2 regions of the Streptomyces sp. NPDC030799 genome follow, and region 2 is predicted to be linked to the other one. Evidence: riboswitches for the same ligand, from Rfam matches in the RefSeq annotation. Region 2 holds a riboswitch; the other holds the start of a gene.

Region 1 (11,607 bases), on a different contig from region 2:
GGAGGCGGAACCGGACCGGGTACGTCGGCCGCGCGTGCACACCGGGTGAGACCGGACGCATACCGACAGGGCCGTATCGCGTTGTACCCAACGGCCGACCCGCGTCCACGGTTCCCAGCCGGTGGCCCTATCGTGACCGGCATGCAGTCCTACACGATCGGCCAGGCGGCACGGTTGCTCGGCGTGAGCCCGGACACCGCCCGCCGCTGGGCCGACGCGGGCCGGGTGGCAACCCACCGTGACGAGGCCGGGCGGCGGCTCATCGACGGCAGGGACCTGGCCGCGTTCTCGGTTGAACTGGCCAAGGCGGGCGGCGGCGAGGAGGACGCCTCCTACACCTCCGTCCGCAACGCCTTCCCCGGCATCGTCACGGCGATCAAGCTCGGTGACGTCGCCGCCCAGGTGGAGATCCAGGCGGGCCCGCATCGGCTGGTGTCGCTGCTGACCCGGGAGGCCGTCGAGGAACTGGGCCTGGAGGTCGGCATGGAGGCCACCGCGCGTGTGAAATCCACCAACGTGCACATCGACCGCGTCTGACACCGTCCCGGTTCACGGAGCTGCCGCCGACGCACGACCGGGTACGGCCGGCACCGGAGCGTCACAGCGGTAACCGCCGTCCACCCGGATCGCCGTGACACCGCTGATGTGCCGGGCCCCGCACCGGTCCTGCGGCAGCACCAGCTGGGGGCCGGCCGTATCCAGCGGGGTGTCGTCGATGCGCACGCCGAGCAGGACGGGCGCGTCCGCGAAGTCCGGGTCGATCTCGGCCCAGGAGAGCACCGCGTGGTGGCCGTCGGTGCCGGTGACGGCGATGAGAAAGCGCAGCCGGTCCTTGCGCCGTGCCGGGTCGAAGCCGGGCCCCGCGTCGGTGAGGACGTCGTACAGGCGTGGGCCGGCGAACCGGTGGTGCTGGAGGCCGCTGGTCGCGCACTCGAAGCTGACATCCACCCGGTGCTGTGGCCAGCGCAGCAGGTCCGGCACCCACAGCCGGGCGGGCCGGGCCAGATCACCGGTCAGGGCGAGTACCGCGAGCGTCACCTGCGACCACCTCCCGCAGCACCGTACCCGCCGCGGCGCACCGTGCAAACGCACATGCAAGCTACAAGTCGTAACTCCGCAGCTCATGCGATGAGACAGGAGACTTACGGCTGGCAGATGCGGCAGTATCATCGCCGCACGGCCGGTCCCCCGGCCGTGTCAGGGCGCGACAGCTGTTCCGCAGAACCAGAGGAGTAGATCCGTGATGACCCGTTCCGTGCGCCGGACCCGGCGAGTGCTGCAGCTGGCCGGTGCGGGAGCCGCCCTGATGGCACTCAGCGCCTGCTCCTCCTCCAGTGACTCCTCCACCGAGCCGGCCAAGCCCGGCTCCGCCTCACCCAAGTTCTCGGGCACGGTCACCGTCTTCGCCGCCGCCTCCCTGAAGGAGAGCTTCACGACGCTCGGCAAGCAGTTCGAGCAGCAGCACCCGGGCACCAAGGTCAGCTTCAACTTCGGCGGCAGCGACATGCTCGCCGCGAGCATCACGGGCGGCGCCCCGGCGGACGTCTTCGCCGCCGCCAGTCCCAAGACGATGAAGATCGTGACGGACAAGAAGGACGCGGTCGGCACCCCGGCCACCTTCGTACGCAACCAGCTGGAGATCGCGACCCTGCCGGGCAACCCGGACAAGGTGTCCTCCCTGAAGGACCTGACCAAGTCCGGTCTGAAGGTCGTGCTCTGCGACAAGACCGTGCCGTGCGGTGCCGCCGCGCAGAAGGCCCTGGACGCCGCCGAGCTCAAGCTCACCCCGGTGTCCTACGAGCAGGACGTCAAGAGCGCCCTGAACAAGGTGGAGCTGAAGGAGGCCGACGCCGCGGTCGTCTACCAGACCGATGTGAAGGCCGCGGGTGGCAAGGTGGAGGGCGTGAAGTTCCCCGAGTCCGCCAAGGCCATCAACGCCTACCCGATCGCCCAGCTGAAGAACGGGCAGAACGCCGAGGCCGCCAAGGCGTTCATCACCCTCGTACAGTCCGCCGAGGGCCAGAAGGTGCTGATCGAGGCCGGGTTCCTCAAGCCGTGACCTCGCTTCACAAGCCCGGCGTCGCGGCCGGCCCCCGCACGGGCCGGCCGCGGCGTCGGCGCGTCGGCGCGGGGGTCCTGCGCGGAGTGCCGTTGCCGCTGCTGCTGCCGGGCGTACTGGCGCTGGCGTTCCTGCTGCTGCCCCTGCTCGCGCTGCTGGTCCGCGCGCCCTGGCGCAGCCTGCCGGACCAGCTGACCAGCACGGAGGTGTGGCAGGCACTCCAGCTGTCCCTGGTCAGCGCCACCGCGGCGACGGCCGTGAGTCTCGTGCTGGGCGTGCCGCTGGCGTGGCTGCTGGCCCGTACGGAATTTCCCGGCCGGGGCCTCGTACGGGCTCTGGTGACTCTGCCCCTGGTCCTGCCTCCGGTGGTCGGCGGTGTCGCCCTGCTGCTGGCCCTGGGCCGCAACGGGGTCATCGGCAAGTGGCTGGACGCCTGGTTCGGGATCACCCTGCCGTTCACCACCACCGGGGTCGTGATCGCGGAGGCGTTCGTGGCGATGCCGTTCCTGGTCATCAGCGTCGAGGGCACCCTGCGCGCGGCCGACCCGCGCTTCGAGGAGGCGGCGACCACGCTCGGCGCGTCCCGGTTCACCGCGTTCCGCCGGGTCACCCTGCCGCTCATCGCTCCCGGCATCGCCGCGGGCGCGGTCCTGGCGTGGGCACGGGCGCTCGGCGAGTTCGGGGCGACGATCACCTTCGCCGGCAACTTCCCCGGCCGCACCCAGACCATGCCTCTCGCGGTCTACCTGGCCCTGCAGAACGACCCCGACGCCGCCATCGCCCTCAGCCTGGTCCTGCTGACGGTGTCGATCGCGGTGCTGGCGGGTTTGCGAGACCGTTGGATGACGACACCATGACCACTCCTCGCCCCGCAGCCGCCGACGGCGCTCAGCCCCCGCAGGGGCCACCCGTACCCGACGACAAAACCTGCACGGGCGGTGCGGGTGGCAACCCACAGCCGGCCGAAGGCCGGCATCCCACCAGGCATGCGCACCCGACGACCGGCCTGGACGCCCACCTCGTCGTGGACCGCCCCCCTTTCCGCCTGGACGTGCCCCTCACCGCCGCCCCCGGAGACGTCGTCGCGCTCCTCGGCCCCAACGGTGCCGGCAAGACCACCGCCCTGCGCGCCCTCGCCGGCCTCACCCCCCTCACCGACGGCCATCTCCGCCTCGACGGCGCGGACCTGGATCGCACTCCCCCGGAGTCCCGCCCGGTCGGCGTGGTCTTCCAGGACTACCTTCTCTTCCCCCACCTGTCCGCCCTCGACAACGTCGCCTTCGGCCCGCGCTGCCAAGGCACGACGAAGGCCGAGGCCCGCGCACAGGCCGCGGCCTGGCTGGAGCGCATGGGCCTCGCCGACCACGCGGGCGCCAAGCCCCGCCGTCTCTCCGGCGGCCAGGCCCAGCGCGTGGCCCTCGCCCGCGCCCTGGCCGTCGGCCCCCGACTGCTGCTCCTGGACGAACCGCTCGCCGCCCTCGACGCCCGTACCCGCCTCGAGGTCCGGGCCCAACTCCGCCGCCATCTGGCCGAGTTCGAAGCGGTCGCCGTCCTCGTCACACACGACCCGCTGGACGCCATGGTGCTCGCGGACCGGCTGGTCGTCATAGAGCACGGCCGGGTCGTCCAGGAGGGCACCCCGGCGGACATCGCCCGCCATCCGCGCACCGACTACATCGCCCAGCTCGTCGGCCTCAACCTCTACCGGGGGCAGGCGGACCGGCACACGGTACGCCTCGATGCGGGACCCTCGATCACCACCATGGAAGACCTGTCCGGCCCGGTCTTCGTGGCCTTCCCGCCCAGTGCCGTCACCCTGTTCCGGGACCGCCCCACGGGTGCCAGTGCCCGTAACCTGTGGCGCTGCGAGGTGGCCGGGCTGGAGACGCACGGCGACCAGATCCGCGCCGACCTCCGCGGTGAACTCCCCCTCGCCGCCGACCTCACCACGATCGCCGCCGCCGACCTGGACCTGCACCCCGGCACATCCGTCTGGGCGACGGTCAAAGCGGCGCAGACACACGCATACCCTGCCTGATCGGGCAGGCACTCTACCGTGAGTGCCCATGACCCTCAGCATCCGCAACCAGCTCACCGGCACGGTCACCGCGATCCAGCCGGGCGAGGCCATGGCCACCGTCAAGCTCCGTCTCGACGGTGGGCAGACCCTCACCGCGGCCATCACCAAGGAGTCCGCCGAGGACCTCGCCCTCGCTCCCGGCTCGTCCGTGCGGGCCCTGGTCAAGTCGACCGAGGTCTCCCTCGCCACCCACCGCGTCGAGGGTCTGTCGATCCGCAACCAGCTCCCCGGCGCGGTCATCGGCCTCACCACCGGCGCCGCGATGGCCTCCGTGAAGATCTCCGTGCCCGGCGGTGAACTGACCGCTGCCATCACCAAGGACGCCGCCACCGACCTGGGTCTCTTCGTGGGCTCCGACGTGGTCGCTCTCATCAAGGCGACCGAGGTGTCCCTGGCGACGGCCTGACACGGCGAGGGCCCCGCCCGGAAACCGGACGGGGCCCTGAGAGCCACGCTCGCTCAGTCCTCGTACGCGTCCAGCGGCGGGCAGGAGCAGACCAGGTTGCGGTCGCCGAAGGCCTGGTCGATACGGCGCACCGGCGGCCAGTACTTGTCCGCGGCCGAGACACCGGCCGGGAAGACGGCCTCGTCGCGGCTGTAGGCGTGCGTCCACTCGCCGCCGAGCGCGGCGGCCGTGTGCGGGGCGCCCGACAGCGGGTTGTCCTCCGCCGGCCACGCGCCGGAACCGACCTTCTCGATCTCCGCGCGGATGGCGATCATCGCCTCGCAGAACCGGTCCAGCTCGGTGATGTCCTCCGACTCGGTCGGCTCGATCATCAGCGTGCCGGCCACCGGGAAGGACATGGTCGGCGCGTGGAAGCCGTAGTCGATCAGGCGCTTGGCCACGTCGTCCACGCTCACGCCGGTCGCCTTGGTCAGCGGGCGCAGGTCGATGATGCACTCGTGCGCGACCAGGTTGCCGGGGCCGGTGTAGAGCACCGGGTAGTGCGGCTCCAGGCGCTTGGCGATGTAGTTCGCCGAGAGCACGGCCACCTGCGTGGCGCGCTTGAGGCCCTCGCCGCCCATGAGGCGGACGTACGCCCAGGAGATGGGCAGGATGCCCGCGGAGCCCCAGGGCGCGGCCGAGATCGGGCCGACGCCCGTGTCCGGGCCCGCCTCCGGCTGCAGCGGGTGGTTCGGCAGGTACGGCGCCAGGTGCGAGCGGACCGCGACCGGGCCGACGCCGGGGCCGCCGCCGCCGTGCGGGATGCAGAAGGTCTTGTGCAGGTTCAGGTGGGAGACGTCACCGCCGAAGTGGCCCGGCTTGGCGAGGCCGACCAGGGCGTTGAGGTTGGCACCGTCGACGTACACCTGGCCGCCGGCCTCGTGGACCTGGGCGCAGATGTCGGCGACGTGCTCCTCGAACACACCGTGCGTCGACGGGTAGGTGATCATCAGCACCGCCAGCTCGTCGCGGTACTGCTCGATCTTGGCGCGCAGGTCCTGGACGTCGATCTCGCCGTCCTCGGCGGTCTTGACGACGACGACCTTCATGCCGGCCATCACGGCGCTGGCGGCGTTGGTGCCGTGCGCGGAGGACGGGATCAGGCACACGGTGCGCTGCTCGTCGCCGTTGGCGCGGTGGTAGCCGCGTACGGCCAGCAGACCGGCCAGCTCGCCCTGGGAACCGGCGTTCGGCTGCAGGGAGACCTTGTCGTAGCCGGTGACCTCGGCGAGACGTTCCTCCAGCTCGCGGATGAGCGTGAGGTAGCCCTCGGCCTGCTCGGCGGGCACGAACGGGTGCAGCTGGCCGAACTCGGGCCAGGTGACCGGCTCCATCTCCGTGGTCGCGTTGAGCTTCATGGTGCAGGAGCCCAGCGGGATCATGCCGCGGTCGAGCGCGTAGTCGCGGTCGGCCAGCTTGCGCAGGTAGCGCAGCATCGCGGTCTCGGAGCGGTACTGGTGGAAGACCGGGTGGGCCAGGTAGGTGTCGGTGCGCAGCAGTGCCTCGGGCAGGGTGTCCTCGGCGGTCGCGTCCAGCGCCTCGATGTCGGCCTCGACGCCGAAGGCGGAGAAGACGGCGGCCAGCTGAGCCCGCTTGGTCGTCTCGTCGCAGGCGAGGGAGACGTGGTCGGCGTCGACGAGCCGCAGGTTGACGCCACCCGCCCGGGCGGCGGCGACGACCTCGGCGGCCCTGCCGGGCACGCGCGCGGTGAGGGTGTCGAAGTAGGCGCCGTGGACGATCTCGACCCCGCCGGCCTTCAGGCCCGCGGCGAGGATCGTGGCGTACCGGTGCGTGCGCCGGGCGATGGTCTTCAGACCCTCCGGCCCGTGGTAGACGGCGTACATGCCGGCCATCACGGCGAGCAGCACCTGCGCGGTGCAGATGTTGCTGGTGGCCTTCTCGCGGCGGATGTGCTGCTCACGGGTCTGCAGCGCGAGCCGGTAGGCCTTGTTGCCGTCGGCGTCGACGGAGACGCCCACGAGGCGGCCGGGCAGGCTGCGCGCGAACTTCTCGTGCACGGCCATGTAGCCCGCGTGCGGACCGCCGAAGCCCATCGGCACACCGAAGCGCTGGGTGGTACCGACGGCGATGTCCGCGCCCAGCTCACCCGGCGAGGTCAGCAGGGTCAGCGCCAGCAGGTCGGCGGCCACGGTGACCAGGGCACCCAGCTCGTGCGCCTGGTCGATGACCGGCTTGATGTCCCGTACGGCGCCGGAGGCTCCCGGGTACTGGATCAGCACGCCGTTGATCTCGCGCTCGGCCACCTCGGCCGGAATGCCCTCGCTGAGGTCGGCGACGACGACCTCGACACCGGTGGGCTCCGCGCGCGTCTCGATGACGGCGATGGTCTGCGGCAGCGCGTCCGCGTCGACCAGGAACAGGCCCTTCTTGTTCTTGCCCATGCGCCGCGACAGGGCCATCGCCTCGGCGGCGGCCGTGCCCTCGTCGAGCAGGGAGGCACCGGAGGTGGGCAGGCCGGTGAGGTCGGCGACCACGGTCTGGAAGTTCAGCAGGGCCTCGAGCCGTCCCTGCGAGATCTCCGGCTGGTACGGGGTGTACGCGGTGTACCAGGCCGGGTTCTCCATGACGTTGCGCAGGATGACCGGCGGGGTGAAGGTGCCGTAGTAGCCCAGGCCGATCATGGAGTCGAGGACCTGGTTGCGGTCGGCGAGCGAGCGCAGCTCGGCGAGCACCTCGGCCTCGGTGCGGGCGCCCGGCAGATCGAGGGCGTCGGCGTTCTTGATCACATCCGGGACCGCGGCGGCGGTCAGCTCGTCGAGGGAGCCGTAGCCGACGTGCGCGAGCATCTTGGCCCGCGCCTCCTGGTCGGGCCCGATGTGGCGCTGCTCGAACGGGATGCCCGCTTCGAGCTCCGAGAGCGGAATGCGGTGGGCGGTCATTGCGGAGGCCTCCTGGTCTGACGCGACCTTCGAGGGGCACCACGGCGCGGGTGCCCCGACGGCCTCCCCCTCTGTCATCTCAACCTGAGAGCTTCACCGGGCCCCGAGAGCCCCGGCTTTCACCGTCGGTGAGAGCGGAAGCCGTCGACACCCGCTCTGCTTTCCAGAGTGACCTCGTCCGTGCGGTACGTGAGCCTGAGAGATTCCGGGGAGGATTTGCTCCTTCGGCGCCTCCGAGGTGGTCGGAGGACTCTCCCGCACGGGGTCAGCAGCCGCTGTCAGCCTACCAGCGAGGTCAACGCCCGAGCCTTCGAGTGGCCGCCTCCCTGATTGTGCTCTTTCGTAGTGGTTACGGATGAGTTGCGACCAAGTGGAGGGAGAGGGACCGTGCAGACCGAGATCGATCCGCGCAACCTGATCGGCCGCAAGGCGTTCGACCGCAATGGGACCAAGATCGGCACCATCGACGAGGTCTACCTCGACGACGCGACCGGCGTGCCCGAGTGGGCGGCCATACGCACCGGCCTGTTCTCCCGGGACGCCTTCGTCCCCCTGGAGCCCAGTGAACTGATCGAAGGCTCCCTCCACGTCCCCTTCGACCGCGCCCTGATCAAGGACGCCCCCGACTTCGGCGTGGGCCGCCATCTCTCCCCCGAACAGGAACTCCAGCTCTACCACCACTACGGCCTCGACGTGACCCCGCCCCCGTCGGTCCCGGACCACGACTTCGGCAAGCTGGCGGGTTCGGAGGAGACCTGAGGCCTCTCGTCCTGGCCTCGCCCCGGCGCCGGCCGCTCCTCGTCCCCGTCCGGCGTCGGACGCTCCTCATGGGCGGAATCCGAAACCAACGGCAATGGATCGGCCGACTCCAGCGCGGGATCGTCGACAAAGAACGTCCGCACCCGTCCCGGAGGGGACTGCGGCGTTTCGAACCGCACGGTCACCCGCCCCAGTCCACTGCCCTGCACCCACCCGTGCCCGTACTCGGCATGCCGCACATCCTGCCCGGCACGCCAGTGCCGTTCGACAGACTCCGGCCGCTCCACCATGACCTCGACCGCGCCCTTCTCCGGCTCTTCTGCCGAAGGCACGGGCATGGCCTGGGCGAACAGGTCCTCCTGGGTGTAGTCGGCGAGCCCGGAGACACCCACGCCGAGCAGCCGTACCCCGCCCGTGGTGTCCACGGAGTCCAGCAACCGCGCGGCTGCCTCCCGCACGACCGCCGGATCGTCCGTCGGTCCCCTGAGCGTCTCCGACCTGGTCAGCGTCGAGAAGTCGTACCGCCGCACCTTCAACACGATGGTCCGCCCCGACAGCCCGGCCTCGCGCAGCCGCCCCACACACCGGTCGGCGAGCCGCTGCACCTCAAGGCCGATCCTCAGCCGGTCATGGATGTCCACGTCGTACGTGTCCTCGACCGACACCGACTTCGCCTCGCGCTCGGCCACCACGGGCCGCTCGTCATGGGCCAGGGCCATGGCGTACAGCGCATGCCCGTGGGCCTTGCCGAGCAGCCGGACCAGTTCGTCCTCGCCCGCTTCCGCCAGTTCCTCGACCGTCGTGATCCCGGCTCTGCGCAGATGGTCGCCGGTGGCCGGGCCGACCCCGGGCAGGGTCCGCACCGGCATGGGCCCCAGCAGGGCCCGCTCGGACCCCGGCTCGATGAGCACCAGGCCGTCCGGCTTGGCCTGCTCGGAGGCGATCTTGGCGAGCATCTTGGAGGCGGCGAGCCCGACCGAACCGGTGAGCCCGGTGACCTCCCGGATGTCCGCGCGGAGCCTGATCCCGGCCAGCCGCGCCGACTCCTCGTCCCAGGCCGTCCCCCCGGCCTCCAGGTCCACGAACGCCTCGTCCAGACTGAGCGGCTCCACCAGCGGTGACAGCTCCCGCAGCAGCGCCATCACCTGTTCGCTGACCGTCCGGTACAGGGTGAAGCGCGGCACCAGATAGGCGGCGTTGGGCGCCAGCCGGCGGGCCTGGGCCATGGGCATCGCCGAGTGGACCCCGAAGGCCCGTGCCTCGTACGACGCGGTGGCCACCACCCCGCGTGGTCCGAGGCCGCCCACGACGACCGCCTTCCCGCGCAGGCTCGGCTTGGATGCCTGCTCCACCGAGGCGTAGAAGGCATCCATGTCGAGATGCAGGATCGTGGGCGTGTTTCTCACATCTCCGATGCTGCACCACGGCACTGACAATGCCCGGCCCCGGAAGGGGCAGCGTCAGACCGCCCGGTTGCGGCGCCGCGCCAGCTCGTCCGCGGGGTTGTGCCCGACGAGGGTCTCGCCCGTGTCGATGCGCTCGCCGTGCAGCTGGGAGAGTGCGCTTTCCACGTCCCGCCACACCACGCCGACGGCGATCCCGAAGATGCCCTGACCGCCCTGGAGCAGGGCGTGGACCTCGTCCGGCGAGGTGCACTCGTAGACCGTTGCGCCATCGCTCATCAGGGTCATCCGCTCCAGGTCGCGGAAACCGCGTTCTCTGAGGTGCTGCACGGCCGCGCGGATGTTCTGCAGCGAGACCCCGGTGTCCAGGAAGCGCTTCACGATCTTCAGGACGACCACGTCCCGGAAGCTGTACAGCCGCTGGGTGCCCGACCCGTAGGCGGGCCGCACGCTCGGCTCGACCAGGCCGGTGCGGGCCCAGTAGTCGAGCTGCCGGTAGGTGATGCCGGCTGCCGCGCAGGCCGTGGGCCCCCGATAGCCGATCTGCTCGGATGTCATGGACGCCGCCCCTCCGCCGTTCGGCACCGCCGTCGGCCGTTGCGGAGCGTGATCCACCGCGCTGCTGTGAACCGGGTACGGACCGCTCTCCCCGAAACCGCGCACGGGAGCACCCCCAGCCGTACCGTCGCCGCTGGTTCTCACGCCGACCTCCGTCCTTGACCTGCCTTCACGACGGTAGGCAGTCACCAGGGGTGCGTCAACGATCGCCACACTCGGCACGCCGAGTGATAATCACCCTAGGAGTGGTTTCCCGTGTCCCGCCGCGGGGAAAGGCTAGCCGAATGCCTTCGGGGGAAGCCGTAGGACGCTCTCAATGGCCGGTGGCACATGCCCGTCCCACCAGGAGGATCGGCACTTACCGGCCGCTCCTGATCACTGGCTGCTGGTGCCGAAGTCCTCGGGCGAGATCTGGTCGAGGAACTCGCGGAACTTCTCCACTTCGTCCTCCTGCTCGTCCGGAATGGCGATACCGGCGTCGTCCAGGACCGTGTCACTGCCGTAGATGGGCGTCCCGGTGCGCAGGGCCAACGCTATGGCATCGGAGGGGCGGGCGCTGACCTCGACGCCGCTGGCGAAGACCAGCTCCGCGTAGAAGACGCCTTCCCGCAGATCGGTGATGCGTACTTCGGTCAGCTCCTGGCCGACGGCCTCCAGCACGTCCTTGAACAGGTCGTGGGTCAGTGGCCTGGCGGGGGCCATGCCCTGCTGGGCGAAGGCGATCGCCGTCGCCTCCCCCGGCCCGATCCAGATGGGGAGGTAACGATCGCCTCCCACTTCGCGCAGGAGCACGATCGGTTGGTTGGAGGGCATTTCGACCCGGACACCTACGACATCGAGCTCGTTCACACAGCAACCCTAGGCCGTGCCCGGGACGTTTGGGTAGTCGGGCCGGGAACAGCTGCCCGATCCGGCCGCCGGGGAGCCGCCGAGCTCAGGGCAGCCGCACGCCGAGAGCGGTCTGCACGAGGGCCGCGTGCAGCTTCACGGTGAGCGCCGCCAGCTCCTTCGTACGGGCCTCGGCATGTGCCCTGGTCTGCGGGTTGCGGTGGCGCTTGAGCGGGGCGACCACCTGGTCGACGAGTCCGGCTTCACGGTCGGCGGCGGCCTTCATCACCCTCAGGTGGCGCGGCTCGATCCCGAAGCGGCCCAGTTCGGCGACGAGCGAGGCCACGGTGACGGCCTCGGCGTCGTACACCCCGTCCTCCAGGGGAGCGATGAGGCCGTACGACTCCCACTCCTTCAGCTCACCCTCGTCGATGTCCGCGGCCGCCAGCAGCTCGGCCCTGCCCACCCGGGCCACCGTGGGCGCCCCGGGCGGTTCCGGAACGTCTTCCGCGGTGCGCTGACGCCCCACGAGGGGGAGCTGGACGGCCTCGCCCCGCTCCATGGCGTCCAGCCGC
Region 2 (11,607 bases):
GTCCAGCGCGGAGACCGGCTCGTCCGCGACGACGAGCTTCGGCTTCAGGGCGAGCGCGCGGGCGATGCCGATGCGCTGGCGCTGACCGCCGGAGAACTCGTGCGGATAGCGGTTGTAGTGCTCGGGGTTGAGACCGACCACCGACAGCAGCCGCTGCACTTCCTTCTTGATGCCGCCCTCGGGCTCGACGCCCTGGAGCCGGAAGGGGGCCCCGACGATCGTGCCGATGGTGTGGCGCGGGTTCAGCGACGAGTACGGGTCCTGGAAGATCATCTGCACGTCGCGGCGCAAGGGACGCATCCCGGTCACGCCGAGGTGCGTGATGTCCTTGCCCTCGAACTCGATGGTGCCGGCGGTCGGTTCGAGCAGCCGGGTGATCAGCCGGCCCATCGTCGACTTGCCGCAGCCCGACTCGCCCACGACACCGAGGGTCTCACCGGAGCGCACCTCGAAGTCGATCCCGTCGACCGCGCGCACGGCGCCGACCTGCCGCTGGAGCAGGCCCTTCTTGATGGGGAAGTGCTTCTGCAGCCCGGTCACCTTGAGCAGGATCTCGCCGGGAGCGGCGTCCTTCGTGAGCGTGGCCATACCGGCGGACTTCTCTTCCGCGCCGTCGCCCTGTGCGGGGATGCCCCCTGCTTTGTCCTCTGCGTTCTCACTCACAGCTTCGGCGCAATCTCTTCGGTCCAGATCCGTTCCCGCTGCTCCTGCGACATGTGGCAGGCGGCCCAGTGCTTGTCGCCGACCTCGGTCAGCTCGGGGCGGACCGTGCGGGTCAGGTTGTCCTTCGGGAGGTCCGCGTACGGGCAGCGCGGGTTGAAGGCGCAGCCGGACGGGATGTTGATCAGCGAGGGCGGGGAGCCCTTGACCGGGATCAGGCGCTCCTGCTGGTCGCGGTCCAGGCGCGGCATCGAGCCGAGCAGACCCCAGGTGTAGGGGTGGCGGGGCTCGTAGAACACCTTCTCGGCGGGACCGCGCTCGACGCAGCGGCCGCCGTACATCACCAGGATGTCGTCGGCGAGTTCAGCGACGACGCCCAGGTCGTGGGTGATGATGATGACCGCGGAGCCGAACTCCTTCTGCAGGTCGCGGATCAGGTCCAGGATCTGCGCCTGGACCGTCACGTCGAGCGCGGTGGTCGGCTCGTCCGCGATGAGCAGCTCGGGGTTGTTCACCAGGGACATGGCGATCATGGCGCGCTGGCGCATACCGCCGGAGAACTCGTGCGGGTAGTTGTCCACCCGCTTGTCCGGCTGCGGGATGCCCACGCGGTCGAGCATCTCGACCGCACGACGCTTGGCGGTCTTCTTGTCGACGTCGTGGTGGATCCGGTAGGCCTCCACGATCTGCGCGCCGATCGTGTAGTACGGGTGCAGCGCCGACAGCGGATCCTGGAAGATCATCGCCATCTCGCGGCCACGCATCTTGCGCACGTGGTCGGGGTCGGCGGACAGCAGCTCGGTGCCGTTCAGCCAGATCTCACCGGAGATCTGCGCCTTGCGCTTGCCGTACTGGCCGGCGGTGTGCAGGCCCATGATGCCGAGCGAGGTCACGGACTTGCCGGAACCCGACTCGCCCACGATGCCGAGGGTCTTGCCCTTCTCCAGCTTGAAGCTGAGCCCGTCGACGGACTTCACGAGGCCGTCGTCGGTCGGGAAGTGCACCTTCAGGTCGCGCACTTCGAGGAAGGAACTCGGCGCGGGCGAGGAGCTGGTGGGCTCGCCCACGGCCGCTCCGGTCTTGCTGAGTTCGGTCATGCGAGCCTCACTCGGGGGTCGATCACGGCGTACAGGATGTCCACCGCGAGGTTGGCGATGAGCACCGCGAGGGAGGTGATCAGGGTCACGCCCAGGATGATGGGCAGGTCCTGGTTCTTGATGGCGGTCAGCACCGCCTGGCCGAGGCCGGGGATGCTGAACGTGGTCTCGGTGAGGATCGCGCCGCCGATGAGGGCGCCGAGGTCCATGCCGAGCATGGTCAGGATCGGGGTCATCGTGGACCGCATGGCGTGCTTGCCGATGACGACCGGCTCCGTGAGGCCCTTGGCGCGGGCGGTACGGATGTAGTCCTCGCCGAGGATCTCCAGCATGGTGGCGCGGGTGATACGGGCGTACATCGCCGCGTACAGGAAGGCGAGGGTGACCCAGGGCAGGATCATGCTTCCGAAGTAGCCCGAGACGCTGTCGCCGAGCGGGATGTACTTGGGGCCGAACCAGTTCAGTCCGAAGACGAAGATCGCCGAGGCGAGCATGCCCGTGAAGTAGATCGGCAGGGACACGCCGCTGAGGGCGACGACCATCGCGCCGCGGTCCCAGATGCTGCCCCGCTTGAGGGCGGAGAGCACACCCGCCGCGACACCGAAGACCAGCCACAGCACGGCGGCACCGAGCGCGAGCCCCAGGGTCACCGGGAAGCGGTCGGTCAGCACCGGCCAGACGGCCTGCTCGCTGCGGAAGGAGTAGCCGAAGCACGGCGCGGCGCAGTGGGTGACGTCACCGCCGGCCGAGAAGGTGCGGCCGACGAAGATGCCCTTGAAGAAGTGCCAGACCTGGACGTAGATCGGGTCGCCCAGACCCAGCTTCTCGCGCACCGCCTCGACGGCGTGCGGGTCTGCCTGCTTGCCCACGAAGCTCGTGGCGATGTCCACGCCCGCCCACTTGGGGACGAGGAAGAAGATGCTGAAGACCACCAGGATGATGACCACCAGCATCACTGCGGCGGCGAACAGCCGCCTGATGAGGTAAGCGAGCACAGCTAACGGCCCGCCGCGGACCGCGGGCCCCCGGAGATCTTCCGGTGGGCCCGCGGCTCGCCGCGCCGGCCTTCACCTGCCTTTCGTGCCGTACGGCGGGTGTGCCGGGTTTACTTCGTGGACTTCAGGCCGAGGTTGACGAAGTCGTAGTAACCGCTGTACGCGTTCGTCGTGTACACGTTGGCCAGACGCGAGGAGCGGATGTTGAGCAGCCGCTCGAAGGTGAAGGGCAGGTAGTACGCGCCCTCCGAGACCTTGTGGTTGATCTCCGTGGCGAGCTGGGTCTTCTTCGAGTTGTCCAGCGTGGTGGTGTACTGGTCGAAGAGACCGTCGATCGTCTTGTCCTTGATCAGGGCGTAGTTGTTGTTACCGCTCTGCAGGATGTACTTGCTGCTCCACAGCGGGATGCCGTAGCCCTGGACGGTCGGGAAGTCCGGACCCCAGCCCATGATGATGATGCCGAGCTTCTTCTTCGCCACGTTCGAGGGCGAGCCGATGATGCCCGGGGACTGCGAGCCGTCGTACTGGTAGATGTCGGCGTTGATGCCGACCTTCTTCAGCGCGGCCTGCAGGGACTCGGCGGTGGCCACTTCCTGCGACTTGTTGTTGCGGACCGCGATGGTGGTGGAGAAGCCGTCCGCCTTGCCGCAGGCCTTCAGCTCCTGCTTGGCCAGGTCGGCGTTGCCGTTCTTGTTCTTGGTCGCGATCTGGTACGGGTCGTACTTCTGGCCCTCGCCACCGGCGACCGACGGCGGGAGCATGTTGGTGCCGATGTCACCACCGGCGATGGGGCCACCGCGGGCGGTCTGCAGCGACACGTGGTCGGCGGCGTAGATCACGGCCTTGCGGCAGTGGATGTTGTCGAACGGCTTGACGCTCTGCGGGAAGACCGCGTAGCGGATGAAGCCGGAGACCGGGTTGTCCAGGTTGTCCTTGTGCTGCTTCAGGGCGATCTGACGGCCCTGCGGGCCCAGGCCGGTCTGGCTGGCGTCCACGTCGTAGTCGCCGTTGAGCAGCTGCTGGTCGGAGTTGACCTGGTTGGTGGAGATGTCCAGGGTGATCTTGTCCGGGTACGCCTTGCGGACCGGGTCGGAGGACGCCTGCCACTTGTCGTTGCGGACCAGGACCAGGTTCTTGCCCGGGGCGTACGACTCGAACTTGTACGGACCCGAGGAGAACGGGTGCAGGCCGTACTTGGACTTGGTGTCCTTGTCCTGGCGGACCGGGGAGCCCGTGGTCATCGCCAGCGTCTGGAGGAAGTCCGAGTTGGGCGCAGGCAGGTGGAAGACGATCGTCTTCGCGTCCGGCGTCGAGATCGCCTTCAGGCCCAGGTGGTCCTTGGCGCTGTCCTTGTACGGACCCTTGTAGGTGTTCTTCGGGTCCAGCATCTGCTGGAGGTAGATCGGACCGCCGGACAGGACGTCCTGCGCCCAGACGCGCTCGATGCCGTACTTGACGTCCTGGGAGGTGATCGGCTTGCCGTCCTCCCAGGTGACGCCGTCACGCAGCGTGAAGGTGTAGGTCTTGCCGCCGTCCGAGACCTTGCCCATGTCGGTGGCGAGGTCCGGGGTGAGCGTGGCGCCCTCGGCACCGGGCGCGGTCTTGTAGGTGACCAGCTGGCGGCTGTAGTAGCGCGAGAAGTCCCACATGAACCCGTAGTAGCCGCGCGTGGTGTCCCACGAGTCGGCGTCCTGCGTGCTCACGAACTTCAGCGTGCCGCCCTTCTTGACCTGGTCGGCCTGGGCAACCTTGTTGACCGCCGCGTTGAAGCCGGCCGCGCCGTCCTTCGAGCCGCCGCCGTTGCCTCCGCCGCACGCCGCCGTGGTCAGCAGCCCGGCGACCACTGCGGCAGCGGCAAGGGCCTGCTTGCGCCGCCCTGAGGTGCGTTGGGTGTTCACGATCTCGGATCCTCCGGATTTGATGAGAGACCCCGTGGGAGAGCTCACGGGACGCTTGGGGTACGGCACTTCAGCGGGAGGCCTTCGGGTCGAGCGCGTCCCGCACGCCGTCGCCGAAGAGGTTGAAGGCCAGAACCGTGATGAAGATCGCCACGCCCGGGATCACCATGTACATGGGGTCCGAGTCGTAGTAGTCGATCGCGCTCGAGAGCATCTGTCCCCAGGAGGAGGTGGGCGGCTTGACGCCCACACCCAGGAAGCTGAGCGCCGCTTCGGTCAGGATGTTCGTGGGGATCATCATCGTCGTGTACACGATGATGGGCGCGACGAGGTTGGGCAGCAGCTCCTTGAAGAGGATGTAGAGCTGCCCGGCGCCGAGCGAGCGGGCCGCCTCGACGTACTCGCGTTCGCGCAGCGAGAGCGTCTGGCCGCGCACCACGCGGCCGATGTACGGCCAGCCGAAGAAGCCGATGACCAGGATCATCACGAACACACGCACGCCCGTGCCGGTGAGCCCCAGCATCTGGTTGGGCATGACGGAGACCAGCGCGATGATGAACAGCAGCTGCGGGAAGGCGAGGAGGCCGTCCATGACCCGGCTGATGACCGAGTCCACCCAGCCGCCGAAGAAGCCCGCCAGGATGCCGAGGATGGTGCCCAGGATGACGGCGACCACGGCGGACAGGAAGCCGACGAGCAGCGAGATCCGGGCGCCGTAGAGGATGCGGGCGAAGATGTCGCGGCCGTTGACCGGTTCGACACCGAGCAGGTGGTCGCCGCTGATGCCGCCCATCGAGCCCTTGGGGGTGCTGAACAGCGGGTCGATCAGGCCCTGGTGGTAGAGGTCCGGGTCCTGACCGACGAGACTCGTGATCACCGGTGCGAGCAGTGCGACCACGATGAGGAGGAGCACGACTACGCCGCCCGTGAGCGCCAGTTTGTCCCGCTTGAGGCGTTCCCAGGCGATCCGGCCCAGGGACCGGCCCTGAACGGCCTTCGCGTCGGTGGCCGCGACCGCCGCTTCCTCTGCCGCACCCGGGGCCGCTTCCGCGGTCGGCTCGTGCAATGGTGCCGTCATCAGGCTGGGACCCCTCTCAACCGGCGGTAGCCGGCCCGCACTTGCCGCTGGTAGCGGCATCAAACAGTCCGTCGTACACAGGGGCGAACCCCTTGAAGGGGGAGTCTTCAACGCTTGCGCGATCAGCCGCCAGCCTTGACGAGGAATGGATGCGCAACCGTGATGCAAGCAGGCGTTTCCTGTTATGCGGACAGGAAGTTACGGCGACCGGACGGGAGCCGGCCGGACAACTGCGTGGGCAAAACGGGACATACGGACGATGATCCCAGGTCAGTAGCTGCCGTGCACCGGTGGATAGCCGTATCCGGCGACGGGCGCCTGCTGCTGGGGAGAGGCCTGGAGCTGGGGCTGTGGCGCGGCGTGGGCGTCACGGTCGTAGAACGGGCGGGCATTGGCCCGCATCCACATCACGACCGGGTCGTACTCGTCGGTCATCGCGACCGTCGACACCGGCAGGCCCTCCGGGACCGCGCCGACGGACTGCTGCATCATCGCGCGCACCGAGTCGACCGCGGCCGGCGAGGTGTCGTACACGTCCAGGCCGATGGCGAGATACGGGGCGCCGAGCGCGGGCTGCACCCAGGCGCGGCGCAGCGAGCGCAGGGCCGGTGTGCGATGGGCGTTCTGCGCGAGCAGGGCGTAGAACTGCGGAATCTCGATGCCGGGTTCGGTCAGCCGGAGAGGGCCGGCGGGCTGGCGGTCCAGGCCCGTGGCGATGCGGCGCAGGTCCAGCCAGGGGATGCCGACGCCGCCGCCCGGGGCGTGCGGGTTGAGCCAGAGACCGTAGTGGTCCGGGTAGAGGGTGCGGGCCACGTCGAGCCCCTCGACGACCTCGTAGGACCGGTTCCAGCCGCTGGCCGAGAGTTCCTGGGCGGAGGTGACGCAGGGGGCGTACTGGAAGCCGTCGACCTCCATGTTTCCGTACTGGGCGTCCGGGGAGCCGGCCTGGCCGTGCCACAGGAGCATCCAGATCTGGCCGGCGGACGGGGTGGCGAGGGCACGCAGCAGGGCCTCGTAGGCGTCGTAGCGTCCGGGCGTGACCTGGCGCAGCATGTGCTCGACGCTGCCGCTGTGGCTCGCGCTCACCTGTCGTGCCCTTCTCTTTTTCGTGCCCCGCGTTTGGAGACAGCTTAAGCGCCCAGTGGCTCCGGGCCTTCTGTGCGTGCGCGGGTGCGGGTGTGTGGGGGGCTCGTCGCGCGGTTCCCCGCGCCCCTGGGCCGGCTGCCCCCGCGTCGTACCCGGTCGCCGTACTTCTAGTGACCGTATTGATAGAAGGGGCGGACGTTCGCCTTGAGCCATGCGGCCACCGGGTCGTCCGTCACGTCGAGGAGGACCAGGTTCATCGGCCACTTGACCGGGACTTTGCCCAGGGCGCGGCCCAGGGCCTGCATGGGGAGCGTGCGCAGGTCGCCCTCCCACTGGGAGAGTTCCACGCCGACGAACATCACCGGGTCGTCGGTCTCTATGGCGGCCAGGCAGCGGCGGGCGGTGAGGACCACGCCGGTCTCGGCGAACTCGGCGGACGCGGCGGAGAGGAAGTCGACCGGGTCGTCCTGCCAGTCGGGTTCGAAGAGGCGGACCCGGCCGCCGGTGCCGGGGCCGTCGAGCGGGGTGCGGCCGGCCCGGCACAGCTCGGCCACCGCCTCGGGCGGGAGCGGGATGCCGACCAGAGCGTCGGGGTTCACGGCGATGCCGACCTGCGGGGGCAGACCGCGGGCGAACTCCACGGCGGGAGCGATGGTGTACGCCATGTGGGAGCCGGCCGCCTGGCGCAGCTGTTCCTCGGAGCTGAACACCGGGACGTACGCCTGGCCGGCGATGTCCAGCGTGGGCAGGTCCAGAGCGCCGCTGTCGGGGCCGCCCCCGCTCGGCAGCGGGATCCACAGCAGACTGCGGCCCAGGACCTCGATGATCCGGCCGGCCGCGGCGGGTATGCCGAGGGAGGCCGAGAGCACCTCCTCCAGCTCGTTGCCGGGCCAGCCGCCGTGCGGCTGGGGGTGCGCCTGTGCCGGGAAGTCCGCGGGAATGTCCGCCGGGAAGTCCATCTGCCTACCGCCTGCTGGAAATCTCTGCTGTGACCAAGAAGGCTAGCGGGTGGCTGTGACAGTCCCTGCCCCTGCGCATATCGTCCCCCTCACCCTGGTGCTCATCGCCCCCCTCAGCCCTGTGCCCCCTCATCCGGTGAATGCGATCCGCCGCAGGGTGTCCGCCGCCGCGCGGTCCAGCAGCACGGCGGAGCCGCAGCCCGCGGGCGGCTCGCCCCGCCCGACCGCGGCGAGCAGCCGGGCGGTTGTACGGCGGTGGCGGCGGAAGGCGTAGCGGGAGACGGCCCGGCCGCGGGTCCGCTGGCCCTCGCGGGCCGTGTCCGGCGTGACGTCGAGCAGGAGCAGATGGAGGGTGCCGCCGCGGCGGCGGGCCGCGCGGGCGAGCCAGGCGCGCACCCAGGACTGGGTGCCGCAGTCGTGGACGACGACGCCCTCGCCGGTGCGCAGGGCGCGGCGCAGGACGGCGTAGTGGGCGAGGCGGACCAGCGGGCGGTAGAGGGCGTACGGGAGCGCGCGGGGCAGGCGGGCCGCGAAGCGGTCGCGCATGTCCTGGGAGTCGATGCGGCGCCCGGCGACCGCGCGCCGCATCAGGGTGGACTTGCCGCTGCCGGGCAGGCCGGCGATCACCACCAGGTCCTCGGGGCCGAAGAGCAGGGCGTGCGGGCTGCGGCCGGCGCGGTCGCGCAGGTCGCGGACGACGGGGGAAGGGGCGGTGCGCTGCCCGGGCACGGCGATGCCGGTGGTGACGGTGGCGTACACCGGGGTGCTGTTCATCGTGATCTTCCTCCCCTGTCGGCCCGGTAATCTTCCTGCCCGCTACGCGTAAAGAGAAGGTAATGAACGAGGGTGGCGAAGGGGTCCGCGTCCTGCCACAGGTCGGTTACAAAAGCCGGCCCGCCGTGCAATGATGTGGCCGCCAACTGCATACCGGCCGCTTGAATCCGCGCGGGAGAGTTCCTGGCAGCACTGCTGCCGGGACGCCGAAGGAGCAAGTCCCTCCCTTGAATCTCTCAGGCCCCGTTACCGCGCGGGCGAGGCACATCTGAAAAGCGGGCCGCTGCGACAGTGGCTCCACCCAAGGTGCAAGCCGTGATCGTCCCTGTGGCGGTCCTGGCGAACCTCTCAGGTTCCGATGACAGATGGGGAGGAACGTTCCTCGCCTGTCCTGCTTTCCTGGGAGACGACCGTCCGATGAGCAGTACCGAACCCCTTGAGCTGCGTCATACCGCGCTGGACGCGCTGCATCGCTCGCTCGGTGCGACGATGACCGACTTCGCCGGCTGGGACATGCCCCTGCGCTACGGCTCCGAGCGCGACGAGCACATCGCCGTGCGTACGAAGGCGGGCCTGTTCGACCTCTCCCACATGGGCGAGATCACCGTCACCGGCCCGCAGGCCGCCGCCCTCCTCAACTACGCCCTGGTCGGCAACATCGCCTCCGTCGGCGTCGGCCGCGCTCGCTACACCATGATCTGCCAGGCCGACGGCGGCATCCTGGACGACCTGATCGTCTACCGGCTCGCCGAGACCGAGTACATGGTCGTCGCCAACGCCTCCAACGCCCAGGTGGTGCTGGACGCGCTGACCGAGCGCGCCGCCGGCTTCGACGCCGAGGTCCGTGACGACCGGGACGCGTACGCGCTGATCGCCGTGCAGGGGCCGGAGTCCCCCGGCATCCTGAGGTCACTCACGGACGCCGACCTCGACGGCCTCAAGTACTACGCCGGCCTGCCCGGCACCGTCGCCGGCGTCCCGGCGCTGATCGCCCGCACCGGCTACACCGGCGAGGACGGCTTCGAGCTGTTCGTGAAGCCGGAGCACGCCGTGGAGCTGTGGCAGGCGCTGACCAAGGCCGGCGAGGGCGTCGGTCTGGTCCCCTGCGGCCTGTCCTGCCGGGACACCCTGCGCCTGGAGGCGGGCATGCCGCTGTACGGGCACGAGCTGACCACCGCGCTCACCCCCTTCGACGCCGGGCTCGGCCGGGTGGTGAAGTTCGAGAAGGAGGGCGACTTCGTCGGGCGCGAGGCGCTCACCGAGGCCGCCGCCCGGGCTCAGGAGAACCCGCCGCGGGTCCTCGTCGGGCTGATCGCCGAGGGCCGGCGTGTGCCGCGTGCCGGGTACGCCGTCGTCGCGGGCGGCCAGGTGATCGGCGAGGTCACCTCCGGCGCCCCCTCCCCCACCCTGGGCAAGCCGATCGCCATGGCCTACGTCGACGCGGCACACGCGGCGCCCGGCACCCCTGGCGTCGGCGTGGACATCCGGGGCAGCCACGAGCCGTACGAGGTCGTGGCGCTGCCGTTCTACAAGCGCCAGAAGTAGACACTGGGCGCGGTCATTGTGTGACCCCGCGCACGTTTCCGCTGCTCACCAGCGGTTTCCACCGTCCCCCTTCATCAGCACTCCCGCGCGTACAGGAGAATTCAGGCCATGAGCAACCCCCAGCAGCTGCGCTACAGCAAGGAGCACGAGTGGCTGTCGGCCGCCGAGGACGGCGTCTCGACGGTCGGCATCACCGAGTTCGCGGCCAACGCGCTCGGCGATGTGGTCTACGCCCAGCTCCCCGAGGTCGGCTCCACGGTGACCGCGGGCGAGACCTGCGGCGAGCTGGAGTCGACCAAGTCCGTCTCGGACCTGTACTCGCCGGTCACCGGTGAGGTCACCGAGGTCAACGAGGACGTCGTCAACGACCCGTCGCTGGTGAACTCGGCCCCCTTCGAGGGCGGCTGGCTGTTCAAGGTGCGCGTCACGGAGGAGCCGGCCGACCTGCTCTCCGCCGACGAGTACACCGCCCAGAACGCCGGCTGAGGAGTCGTAGCCGTATGACCTCCCTGAACACGCCCCTGCACGAGCTTGACCCGGAGATCGCCGCCGCGGTCGACGCCGAGCTCGGCCGCCAGCAGTCCACGCTGGAGATGATCGCCTCCGAGAACTTCGCGCCGCTCGCGGTGATGGAGGCGCAGGGCTCGGTGCTGACCAACAAGTACGCCGAGGGCTACCCGGGCCGCCGCTACTACGGCGGCTGCGAGCACGTCGACGTCGCCGAGCAGATCGCCATCGACCGGATCAAGGAGCTGTTCGGCGCCGAGTACGCCAACGTCCAGCCCCACTCCGGCGCCTCCGCGAACCAGGCGGCCCTGTTCGCGCTGGCCCAGCCCGGGGACACCATCCTCGGCCTGGACCTCGCCCACGGCGGCCACCTGACCCACGGCATGCGCCTGAACTTCTCCGGCAAGCAGTTCAACGTGGTCGCCTACCACGTGGACGCCGCCACCGGCCTGGTCGACATGGCCGAGGTCGAGCGGCTGGCCAAGGAGCACCGCCCGAAGGTGATCATCGCGGGCTGGTCGGCATACCCCCGTGAGCTGGACTTCGCCGAGTTCCGCCGGATCGCCGACGAGGCCGGCGCCCACCTGTGGGTCGACATGGCGCACTTCGCCGGACTGGTCGCTGCGGGGCTGCACGCGAACCCGGTGCCGTACGCCGACGTGGTCACCTCCACCACGCACAAGACGCTGGGCGGTCCGCGCGGCGGCATCATCCTCGCCCGCAGCAAGGACTTCGCGAAGAAGCTGAACTCGTCCGTCTTCCCGGGCTTCCAGGGCGGTCCCCTGGAGCACGTGATCGCGGCGAAGGCCGTCTCCTTCAAGGTCGCGGCCTCGGAGGAGTTCAAGGAGCGCCAGCGTCGTACCGTGGAGGGTGCCCGGATCCTCGCCGAGCGCCTGACGGCGGCGGACGCCCGTGAGGCCGGGGTGAACGTCCTGTCCGGCGGCACGGACGTGCACCTGATCCTCGTCGACCTGCGCGAGTCGGAGCTGGACGGGCAGCAGGCCGAGG

What was found. Region 2 has a riboswitch for glycine ahead of gcvT (glycine cleavage system aminomethyltransferase GcvT). Riboswitches for the same ligand answer to the same signal wherever they lie in the genome.
Region 1: linked by a shared signal. The riboswitch ahead of gcvP (aminomethyl-transferring glycine dehydrogenase) and the one ahead of gcvT (glycine cleavage system aminomethyltransferase GcvT) in region 2 are both predicted to bind glycine.

The regions. Positions count from the first base shown of each region.
Region 1 is NZ_JBVIDS010000002.1:7,261-18,867, reverse strand. It holds gene ACZ41I_RS03935 (APC family permease) at 1-49, shown strand, start outside; gene ACZ41I_RS03930 (TOBE domain-containing protein) at 142-537, shown strand; gene ACZ41I_RS03925 (molybdopterin-binding protein) at 550-1,038, opposite strand; gene modA (molybdate ABC transporter substrate-binding protein) at 1,244-2,059, shown strand; gene modB (molybdate ABC transporter permease subunit) at 2,056-2,916, shown strand; gene ACZ41I_RS03910 (ABC transporter ATP-binding protein) at 2,913-4,097, shown strand; gene ACZ41I_RS03905 (TOBE domain-containing protein) at 4,126-4,545, shown strand; gene gcvP (aminomethyl-transferring glycine dehydrogenase) at 4,599-7,484, opposite strand; glycine riboswitch at 7,658-7,752, opposite strand; gene ACZ41I_RS03895 (PRC-barrel domain-containing protein) at 7,872-8,243, shown strand; gene ACZ41I_RS03890 (DNA polymerase IV) at 8,165-9,649, opposite strand; gene ACZ41I_RS03885 (MerR family transcriptional regulator) at 9,704-10,348, opposite strand; gene ACZ41I_RS03880 (bifunctional nuclease family protein) at 10,580-11,053, opposite strand; gene ftsR (transcriptional regulator FtsR) at 11,139-11,607, opposite strand, start outside.
Region 2 is NZ_JBVIDS010000010.1:324,443-336,049, forward strand. It holds gene ACZ41I_RS25760 (ABC transporter ATP-binding protein) at 1-588, opposite strand, end outside; gene ACZ41I_RS25765 (ABC transporter ATP-binding protein) at 660-1,757, opposite strand; gene ACZ41I_RS25770 (ABC transporter permease) at 1,754-2,752, opposite strand; gene ACZ41I_RS25775 (ABC transporter substrate-binding protein) at 2,863-4,650, opposite strand; gene ACZ41I_RS25780 (ABC transporter permease) at 4,721-5,728, opposite strand; gene ACZ41I_RS25785 (enhanced serine sensitivity protein SseB C-terminal domain-containing protein) at 5,999-6,781, opposite strand; gene ACZ41I_RS25790 (enhanced serine sensitivity protein SseB) at 6,982-7,773, opposite strand; gene ACZ41I_RS25795 (AAA family ATPase) at 7,903-8,547, opposite strand; glycine riboswitch at 8,710-8,809, shown strand; glycine riboswitch at 8,810-8,922, shown strand; gene gcvT (glycine cleavage system aminomethyltransferase GcvT) at 8,965-10,092, shown strand; gene gcvH (glycine cleavage system protein GcvH) at 10,201-10,578, shown strand; gene glyA (serine hydroxymethyltransferase) at 10,593-11,607, shown strand, end outside.